DNA from 2 places in the Burkholderia multivorans ATCC BAA-247 genome. Region 1 is predicted to be linked to the other one. Evidence: riboswitches for the same ligand, from Rfam matches in the RefSeq annotation. Region 1 holds a riboswitch; the other holds the start of a gene.

What was found. Region 1 has a riboswitch for thiamine pyrophosphate ahead of NP80_RS14660 (FAD-dependent oxidoreductase). Riboswitches for the same ligand answer to the same signal wherever they lie in the genome.
Region 2: linked by a shared signal. The riboswitch ahead of thiC (phosphomethylpyrimidine synthase ThiC) and the one ahead of NP80_RS14660 (FAD-dependent oxidoreductase) in region 1 are both predicted to bind thiamine pyrophosphate.

Annotation. Positions count from the first base shown of each region.
Region 1 is NZ_CP009832.1:472,270-477,126, forward strand. Features, by position in the region: gene NP80_RS14645 (MFS transporter) at 1-105, opposite strand, end outside; gene NP80_RS14650 (SDR family NAD(P)-dependent oxidoreductase) at 268-1,035, opposite strand; gene NP80_RS14655 (ABC transporter ATP-binding protein/permease) at 1,032-2,801, opposite strand; TPP riboswitch at 3,070-3,191, shown strand; gene NP80_RS14660 (FAD-dependent oxidoreductase) at 3,413-4,549, shown strand; gene thiS (sulfur carrier protein ThiS) at 4,582-4,779, shown strand; gene NP80_RS14670 (thiazole synthase) at 4,817-4,857, shown strand, end outside.
Region 2 is NZ_CP009832.1:1,402,565-1,407,421, forward strand. Features, by position in the region: gene thiC (phosphomethylpyrimidine synthase ThiC) at 1-1,580, opposite strand, end outside; TPP riboswitch at 1,701-1,818, opposite strand; partial or broken gene NP80_RS18995 (EamA family transporter) at 2,326-3,474, shown strand; gene NP80_RS19000 (MFS transporter) at 3,789-4,857, opposite strand, start outside.

The sequences.
Region 1 (4,857 bases):
GTAGATCATGAAGTCGAACGCGTCGACTGCATAGCCGCCGAAGCCCGCATACAGCGTGCGGCGCTCGCGCGACGACAGTTCTCGAAACCACTGGATTGCCTGCATGCCGCTGTCTCCCGTCCCGTTCGTCATCGTGGTGCCGTGTGGCGGCTATTGTACGGTCGGGATCGCGTGTGCCAAAAAGGCTGACGCGAGGCGGTGCGATCGGCGAGGCGGGAAGGCGGGATGCGACGCAAACCGTTGCGGTCGCAACGGTGCACGCGCACGTCAGAGCGTCAGGCCGCCGTCGACATGCACGACCTGACCGGTGATCTGTCGCGCCGCGTCGGAGAGCAGGAACGCGATCAGCGCGGCGACATCGTCGGGTTCGGCGATCCGGCCGAGCGGCGTCGCGTGCGCTGCGTGCGCCCACGCACCGGCGTTGTCGGCGCTCGGGCCGCGGTCCTTGCGCGTGAAGCCCGGCGCGACCGCGTTGACGGTGATCGCGCAAGCCGCGAATTCGGCGGCCGCGCTGCGTACCAGCGATTCGAGCGCGGCCTTCGCCGCCGCGGTCGCGGCGAACGGCGCGTCCGCGCGATAGCGGTGTGCGACGAACGAGCTGACCGCGACGATCCGCGCCGCGGCCGACGCTTCGAGCAGCGGCCGCGCACGCGATGCGAGCGCCGCGAATGCGCCCGGCATCGCCGCAAACGCGGACGCGAGCGCATCGGCGGACAGATCGGACACGGACTGCCGCGCCGCGAAGCCGGCGTTCGCGACCAGATGGTCGAGCCCGCCGAATTCCGTAGCGGTCGTATCGACGAGCCGGGCCGCGACGCCCGGATCGGCGAGATCGCCGGTCAGCGCGATGCATCGTGCGCCGGCGGCCGTGCACGCGTGCACGACGTCGGCGAGCCGCGTACGCGACGCGTCGTCCGCGCCGCGCGCGTGCAGCGCGAGCACGACGCCCGGTGCGGCGAGCCGGCGCGCGAGCGCCGCGCCGATCCCCGAACCGGCGCCGGTGATCAGTGCGATGCGCGCCGCGCGCGCGCTCACGCGGCCACCTTGTCGCTGTCGTTCACGCGCTCGACGTTGATCGTACCGCCGTGGAACGCGGCCAGCGATTCGCGGTGCGCGATGCTGACGATCGCGGCCTTCGGCAGCCGCTCGGCGAACAGGCGATAGAGCCGCGCCTCGTTGTCGGCATCGAGCGCGCTCGTCGCTTCGTCGAGGAACAGGAAGTCGGGCTTGTGCAGCAGCACGCGCGCGCCGGCGAGACGCTGCTGTTCGCCGGGCGACAGCACGCGCGTCCAGTGCGCGGTTTCGTCGAGCCGGTCGACGTAGTCTTCGAGGTGGCATGCGCGCAGCGCGTCGCGGCACGCGTCGTCACCGAACGCATCGGGCGCCGACGGATAGGCGAGCGCCGCCTTCAGCGTGCCGATCGGCAGATAGCTCGATTGCGGGACGAACATCATGCGCGCGCCGACCGGTGCGTCGATCGCGCCGTCGCCGAACGGCCACAGCCCGGCGAGCGCGCGCATGAACGTGCTCTTGCCGGAGCCCGACTTGCCGACCACGAGCCAGCGCGAACCCGGCTCGATCGTCACGCTGCCGATGTTGGCGAGCGCGTTGCCGTTTGGCAGTGCGAGCTTCAGCGACGACGTCGACAGCTTCGCGGCATTCACATAGTGCAGGTTGATGCCGCCGTGCTCGGTCGCGGGCGACAGGCTTTCCTTCAGATGCGAGGTGCGCATCACGCGCTTGAATTCGCGCAGACGGTTGACGGTCGCGCGCCACTCGACCAGCGTGCGATAGCTGTTGAGGAACCACGAGAACGAATCGCTGACCGTGCCGAATGCGGACGAGATCTGCATCAGCACGCCGAGCGTGAAGGCGCCCGCGAAGTAGCGCGGCGCTGCGACGACGAACGGGAAGATGATCGCGATCTGTCCGTAGAACGCGTTCACGAACGTCAGGCGCTTCGTGTATTTCATGACGCGCCACCAGTTGTCGCGGATGCGCAGGAAGAGGCCCTGCGCATTGCGGTTTTCGGTGTCTTCGCCGTCGTAGAACGCGATCTGCTCGGCATTTTCGCGCACGCGGATCAGCCCGAAGCGGAAGTCCGCCTCGACGCGCTGCTGCTGGTAGTTGATCGACACGAGGGGCCGGCCGACCTTCTGGATCACGAGCGAGCCGACCACCGCGTAGAGCGCGGCGGCCCACACCATGTAGCCGGGGATCGAGACGGGCGTGGCGCCGAGCGACAGCGTCAGCGCGCCGCCGAGCGTCCAGAGGATCGTGATGAACGACGCGAGCGTGACGACCGTCGAGAGCAGATCGAGCGACAGCGACAGCGTGGTCGTCGCGAACGCCTGCAGGTCGTCGGCCACGCGCTGGTCGGGGTTGTCGGCGAGGCGGTCGCGTTCGATGCGGTAGAACGCGCGGTCGCCGAGCCATTCGCCGAGAAAGCGGTCGGTCAGCCACTGGCGCCAGCGGAAGCCGAGCATCTGCCGCAAGTACAGCCCGTACACCGCGAGGATGATGAAGCCGAACGCGAGCATCGAGAACTGCATCATCAGATGCGGGAAATCGTGCACGTTCTTGGTCTGCAGCGCGTTATAGAACTGCGCGTTCCACTTGTTCAGCTGGACGTTGATCCAGACGACGCAGAGATTGATCGCGATGATCGTGACGAGCAGCGCCCACGCGACTTTCCATTCGGACGACACCCAGTAGGGCTTGATGAGGCTCCATGCGGATACCGGGCGCTCGTCCTGCGGCGCGTCGGAGGCGGAGCGGACGGGATCGATCGATTGGGTCATGTGCTTCCTGATGAGTGGCCGGCGCACGGGCCGGGCGAAGCCGGGCGTGCGCCGCGAGACGGCATGCCGGGACGAGTGCTCGCCGACGGCGGGCGTCCGGATGGTGACCCGCGCGTCTTAAACGGCACTTAAAGGCCGGCGGTGGCGCAACAACCGGCCGCTCGCGCGGCCGGCCTGCCGGGCATTGTGCCAGAGCGGCGCCGCGCGACGTCGATTTGCCGAACGGGGACAGTTTGCGACGTTTTCCGCTTTTATGGTCTAATGGCCGACGACGAAACAGGGGTGCTTCGTGCGCGGCCGACGGTGTTCCGGGCGGCGCGGCGAGGCTGAGAAAGACCCTTCGCACCCGATCCGGGTAATACCGGCGAGGGAAGTTTCTGATCCCGCCGGGCCGCGCTGGCTGCCATCCCATTGTCAGCGCCCGAGTCCCGCCCGGCCGGCCTTTGCTGCCGGTTTCGTCCTTTTGGGTACGCGCGCCGCGCGTTACGGAAGGAACCGATGACCGATCAATCTTCAGTTGTTTCAGTCTGTCGCGCGGGTTCGCGCGCCGCTTCGCCGCATGCGTCGGCGTGCGCCGGGCGCGCGCGGGCGGGCGGCGCGGAGGGCGCGCGATGAACGTTCACGATTCGCGGCCCGACTTCGCGATCCTCGGCGGCGGCCTCGTCGGCCGGCTGATCGCGTGGCGGCTCGCGGGCGACGGGCATCGCGTCGCGCTGTACGAGCGCGGCGGCCCGGACGGCGAGCGTTCGGCGGCGTGGATCGCGGCCGCGATGCTCGCGCCGCTCGCCGAAGCGGCCAGCGCCGAACTGCTGATCACCGAGCTCGGCGCCGCGTCGCTGGCGCGCTGGCCGCAGTGGCTCGCCGAACTGCCCGAACCGGTGTTCTTCCAGCAGCACGGCACGCTCGTCGTCTGGCATCACGCCGACCGCGCGGAAGCGCCGCTGTTCGAGCGCCGCGTGCGCGCGAATGCGCCGGCCGACCTGTTCGACGGTGGCTTCGTCACGCTCTCGGGTGCGCAGGTCGACGCGGCCGAGTCCGCGCTCGCGGGCCGTTTCGCACGCGGCCTGCTGCTGCCGCGCGAAGGTCAGCTCGACAACCGGCAGGCGCTGCGCGCGCTCGCCGCGGGGCTCGCCGAACGCGGCGTCGACACGCACTGGCACGCGGCGGTCGACGACGCCCACCTGCCGGCTGCGCATTTCACGATCGACTGCCGCGGGCTCGGCGCGAAACCGGCGCTGCCGGCGTTGCGCGGCATCCGCGGCGAAGTCGCGCGCGTGCATGCGCCGGGCATCGGGCTCACGCGTCCGGTGCGGCTGCTGCATCCGCGCTACCCGCTGTACATCGCGCCGAAGCAGGACGATCTCTATGTGATCGGCGCGACGGAAGTGGAGGGCGAGGACATGTCGCCCGTGAGCGTGCGTTCCGCGCTCGAGCTGCTGAGCGCCGCGTTCTCCGTGCATCCCGCATTCGGCGAGGCGCGCATCCTCGAGCTGAACGCGCAGTGCCGGCCGACGCTGCCCGATCATCGCCCGGCCGTGATCTGGGACGGCGCATCGACGCTGGCCGTCAACGGCCTGTACCGGCACGGCTTCATGATCGCGCCGGAAGTCGCGCACGCGGCCGTCGCGCTCGCGCAGGCCGCGCTCGACGGCACGCTGCGCGATCCCGACGCGTTCGCCGCATGGCGCGACGCGGCGCGCTGGCCGACGCTCCTTCATCACCGCGACGACGCGCGCCAGCCGGCCTGACGCACGCCGCCGCCCGATTCCGACGAAGCCTCATGGACATCCAGATCAACCAACAGACCCTGACGCTGCCCGACGGCGCGACGGTCGCCGACGCGCTGGCCGCGTACGGCGCGCGCCCGCCGTACGCGGTCGCGGTGAACGGCAACTTCGTCGCGCGCACGCAGCACGCGGCGCGCACGCTCGCGGCGGGCGACCGGCTCGACGTCGTGCACCCCGTCGCGGGCGGCTGAACGCCGCCGGTTCGTCCCGCTCTTCCAGGAAAACGACATGACGTCCCTCACCCCCGCCGACGCGCTGACGCTGTACGG
Region 2 (4,857 bases), 930 kb from region 1:
TTGTACGTGATGATGCCTTCCTTGACGTCGTCCTTGTTCGGCAGGCCGAGGTGTTCCTTCGGCGTCACGTAGCAGAGCATCGCGGTGCCGAACCAGCCGATCATCGCGGCGCCGATGCCCGACGTGATGTGGTCGTAGCCCGGCGCGATGTCGGTCGTCAGCGGCCCGAGCGTGTAGAAGGGCGCTTCCTTGCACCAGTCGAGCTGCAGATCCATGTTTTCCTTGATCAGCTGCATCGGCACGTGGCCCGGACCTTCGATCATCACCTGCACGTCGTGCTTCCATGCGATCTGCGTGAGCTCGCCGAGCGTCTTCAGCTCGCCGAGCTGCGCTTCGTCGTTTGCGTCGTAGATCGAGCCGGGGCGCAGACCGTCGCCGAGCGAGAAGCTCACGTCGTACGCCTTCATGATCTCGCAGATCTCTTCGAAGTGCTCGTAGAGGAAGCTTTCCTTGTGATGCGCGAGACACCACTTCGCCATGATCGAGCCGCCGCGCGACACGATGCCCGTCATCCGGTTCGCGGTCAGCGGCACGTACTGCAGGCGCACGCCGGCGTGGATCGTGAAGTAGTCGACGCCTTGCTCGGCCTGCTCGATCAGCGTGTCGCGGAAGATTTCCCAGGTCAGTTCCTCGGCCTTGCCGTTGACCTTCTCGAGCGCCTGGTAGATCGGCACCGTGCCGATCGGCACCGGGCTGTTGCGGATGATCCACTCGCGCGTTTCATGGATGTGCTTGCCGGTCGACAGATCCATCACCGTATCGCCGCCCCAGCGGATCGCCCACGTCATCTTGTCGACTTCCTCGCCGATCGACGACGTGACGGCCGAGTTGCCGATGTTCGCATTGATCTTCACGAGGAAGTTGCGGCCGATGATCATCGGCTCCGATTCCGGGTGATTGATGTTGGCCGGGATGATCGCGCGGCCGCGCGCGACTTCGTCGCGCACGAATTCCGGCGTGATCTCGCTCGGCGCGTTGCCGCCGAATGCCGCGGCGCCGAACGCCTGCCCCGGATGCTGGCGGCCCATCATCGCGGCGAGCTTCGCGCCGTTCGGGCCGCTCGCCTTCAGGCTCTCCAGGTATTCGGCGCGGCGCTGGTTCTCGCGGATCGCGATGAACTCCATCTCCGGCGTGATGATCCCCTGACGCGCATAGTGCATCTGCGTCACGTTCTTGCCGGCGCGTGCGCGGCGCGGATTGCGGTGCAAGCCCGGGAAGCGCAGGTCGGCCGTGGCCGGATCGGCCGCGCGCTCGCGGCCGTACTGGCTCGACAGGCCGGGCAGCGTTTCGGTGTCGCCGCGTGCTTCGATCCAGCGCTGGCGCAGCGCCGGCAGGCCCGCGCGGATGTCGATCTTGGCGTCCGGATCGGTGTACGGGCCCGACGTGTCGTAGACGTAGATCGGGGGATTCTTTTCGCCGCCGAAGCCGGTCGGCGTGTCGGCCTGCGTGATCTCGCGCATCGGCACGCGGATGTCGGGCTGCGAACCCGTCACATAGACTTTCCGCGAATTGGGCAGCGGCGCGACGGCAGCAGCGTCGACGTGGGCGTCGGCAGACAGAAACTTCGGATTGGCGTTCATGCAATCTCCTTGTCGGCCCGAGTGGGCGCCTTGGCGTTCACCCGGGCCCCGTGACGAATGGGGGCTCGAGCTAAGCAGGAGACGAGTTTGGTGAGGCGGCGGGTTTCGTCAGAGGGATGGCGGCGAAGCCCGTACGCTTCCCTGCGCTGGCATTATCCAGATCAGGTTCAAAGGGTATTTCTCACCCACAATGCCGGCCGGTTCGACCGGGAGCATTGCAGGACCCCCGCGTTAGCAAGGGCACACGATACACCGGCTTCGCGGCGGATTCAACCGGAACCGGCCGCGGCGCGACGTGCGCGCGCAGCATCGCCGGCGCCCGCCTCGCACGCACTGCGCGACGCACGCGTGTGCCGGCGGCTGCGCACTGCAGCATCGTGCCGTGCGGCGTGTGCGGAAAACTTCGGGACCGCGATCGTTTCGACGGGCGTCGCCGCTTTGCGGCGTACGACACGCGCGCCGGCCGCCGAAATGTCGCGCCGAAACGTCAGTCCTGTTCCTTTCAGCAGTGTCAGGCGATGCTTTCGAATCCTTGGTGCCATAATGCCGAGCGTGCGCAGCCGTTGCGGTTGCGCACGTTTTTTTGTCCCTCTGCCGCCGCCTGCCGGTTTTCATTCGTCGCCGTTCGCACTGTCATGTCGTTCCGCACGTCCGCTTTCGCTTTCCCGGCCCTGTCAGGGCCGCTTGCCGGCGTCGCCGGCGTCTTTCGGCGGAGCACGCGGCGCGACGTGCGGGCGGTCAGGCCATGACGCCGCTCGACCGTCTGCTCGATTTCCTCGCGCGCTTCCCGCTGCGGATTCGTCTGCCGCAAAGCCGCGGCGGCCGCGTTGCGCTCGCGCTCGTCTTCATCTATTTCGTCTGGGGTTCGACGTACAGCGGGCTGCATTTCGCGCTGCAGTCGTTCCCGCCGCTGCTGCTGTCGGGGCTGCGCAACCTGCTCGGCGGGATCGGCCTGTTCGTCTTCGCGCTGCGCCGCAAGCCCGAATGGCCGACGCTCGTCGAGATCCGTAATGCGGCGATCGTGGGCACGATGCTCGTCGCGCTGTCGTCCGGCACGATCGCGCTCGGGATGCGCACGGTCAGCAGCGGTTCGGCCGCGGTGATGGTCGCGACGGTGCCGCTGTTCGCGACCGTGATCGCGGCGGTCGCCGGGCGGCGCGTGACGAAAGGCGAGTGGGCGGCCGTCGCGCTCGGGATGGTCGGGATCGTCGTGCTGAATTCGGGCGGCGCCGCCGCCGAAAACTCGGCGCTCGGCACGATCAGCGTGCTGGCCGGCGCGCTGTTCTGGGCAGGCGGCGCGCATCTCGCGACGCGGCTCAAACTGCCGTCCGACCTGTTTCTTTCGACGTCGCTGCAGATCGGCCTCGGCGGGCTGATGTCGACGCTCGCCGCATGGCTGCTCGGCGAGCATGTCGAACACCTCGCGGTCGCGCCGGTGTTCGCGTTCGTCTATCTGATGGTGTTCTGCACGATGGCCGCGTACGTCGCGTACGGCTATCTGATCCGGCACACGAGCCCGATCATCGCAAGCAGCTGCATGTACGTGAATCCGATCGTCGCCGTGGCGCTCGGCGCGCTGATGCTCGGCGAGCCGGTGACGATGGCGACGGTCGTCGCGACCGTCGCGATCCTCGGCAGCGTCGGGCTGTCGTTCCTGTTCGATCCGGCGCGTCGGCCGGCAGCGGCCGCGGCCGGTTCGCCGGTTGCTGCGACTGCGTCGGCGTCTGTGTCGGCGGCTGATGGCGCGTCGGCGTACGAGCCGATCGCAGTCCCCGTGCCGACCGCGATGCCGGACGTCGCGCCCGGTATGACGGCGGCCGCCGTGTCCGCGGCGGGTGCGGTGGCGAATGCTGCGCCGGACGGCGCGGCGGCCGGTGCGGCGGCAGCGGATGCAGGCGTGGTCGATGCGGTGGTATCCGGCGCTGCGGCAGTCGATGCAGAGGTAGCCGGCGAAGCAGTCGTCGATGCAGTGGCAGTCGGTGCAGCGGTAGGGGGCGCAGCGGTCGTTGATGCAGCGGTAACCTATGCAGCGGCAGCCGGTGCTGCAGCGGTCGACGCCGCGACGGCCGGCACAGCGGCAGTCGATGCAGCAGCACCCCACGCGGCGACGCCCGACACGTTGTCGCCACTTGCGCCGCGGCCTGCGCGCGAGTCCTCACCGCAGCGCGCGGACGCGTAAGGCGCCCGCCCCGCGCGCGGCGGCGGCGCTCAGCCGCGCTTGCCGCCGACGTAGTGGAACGCGCCTGCGAGCGCGGTAAACAGCAGTCCGGCCGCGCACATGCCGAGCCAGCCGGCTGCGCGCCAGGCCATAACGCCGACCGACGAGCCGAGCGCGCCGCCGATGAAATAGCACACCATGTAGACCGTGTTCACGCGGCTGCGCGCTTCCGGCTTCAGCGCGTAGATGCGCGACTGGTTCGAGATCTGCGCGGCCTGCACGCCGACGTCGAGCACGATCACGCCGATCACGAGCCCGACCAGGCTCGTGCCCGACAGCGCGAAGATCACGAACGAGACGGCCAGCAGCGCGATCGCGAGCGAGATGATCGCGCGCGGCCCGCGCGTGTCGGCAAAGCGTCCCGCATACGGCGCCGCGAGTGCGCCCGCCGCGCCGACGATGCCGAACAGGCCGGCCGCCTGCGGACCGAGATGAAACGGCGGCCCTGCAAGCAGCAGCGTCAGCACGGGCCAGAACGCGCTGAACGCCGCGAACAGCGAGGCGCCCGTCAGCGACGCTTCGCGCAGCCCGCGCAATTCGACCACGAGGTGCCACATCGAGCCGAGCAGCTTGCCGTACGACAGCGTCGAGGTCGGCGAGCTGCGCGGCAGCCGCAGCACGATGACGACTGCCAGCACGACGAGCGCGGCCACCGATGCGCCGAACACCGCGCGCCACCCGAAGTATTCGGCGACGAAACCGGCGGCCGTGCGCGCGAGCAGGATGCCGATCAGCAGGCCGCTCATCACGGTGCCGACGGCATGGCCGCGCTCGGCCGGCGGCGCGATCTCGGCCGCGAACGGCACGGCCTGCTGCGCGATCGTCGCGAGCACGCCGATCGCGAGGCTCGCCGCCGCGAGCACGACGAGCGACGGCGCGCTGGCGGCCGCGATCAACGCGACCGACAGGCCCGCCATCTGCAGCAGGATCAGCGTGCGGCGATCGAAGCGGTCGCCGAGCGGCGCGAGCAGGAACATGCCGGCCGCGTAGCCGAGCTGCGTCGCGGTCGGCACCGCGCCGATCCACGATGCACCTTGCGGAAACGCCGAGCGGAAGCTG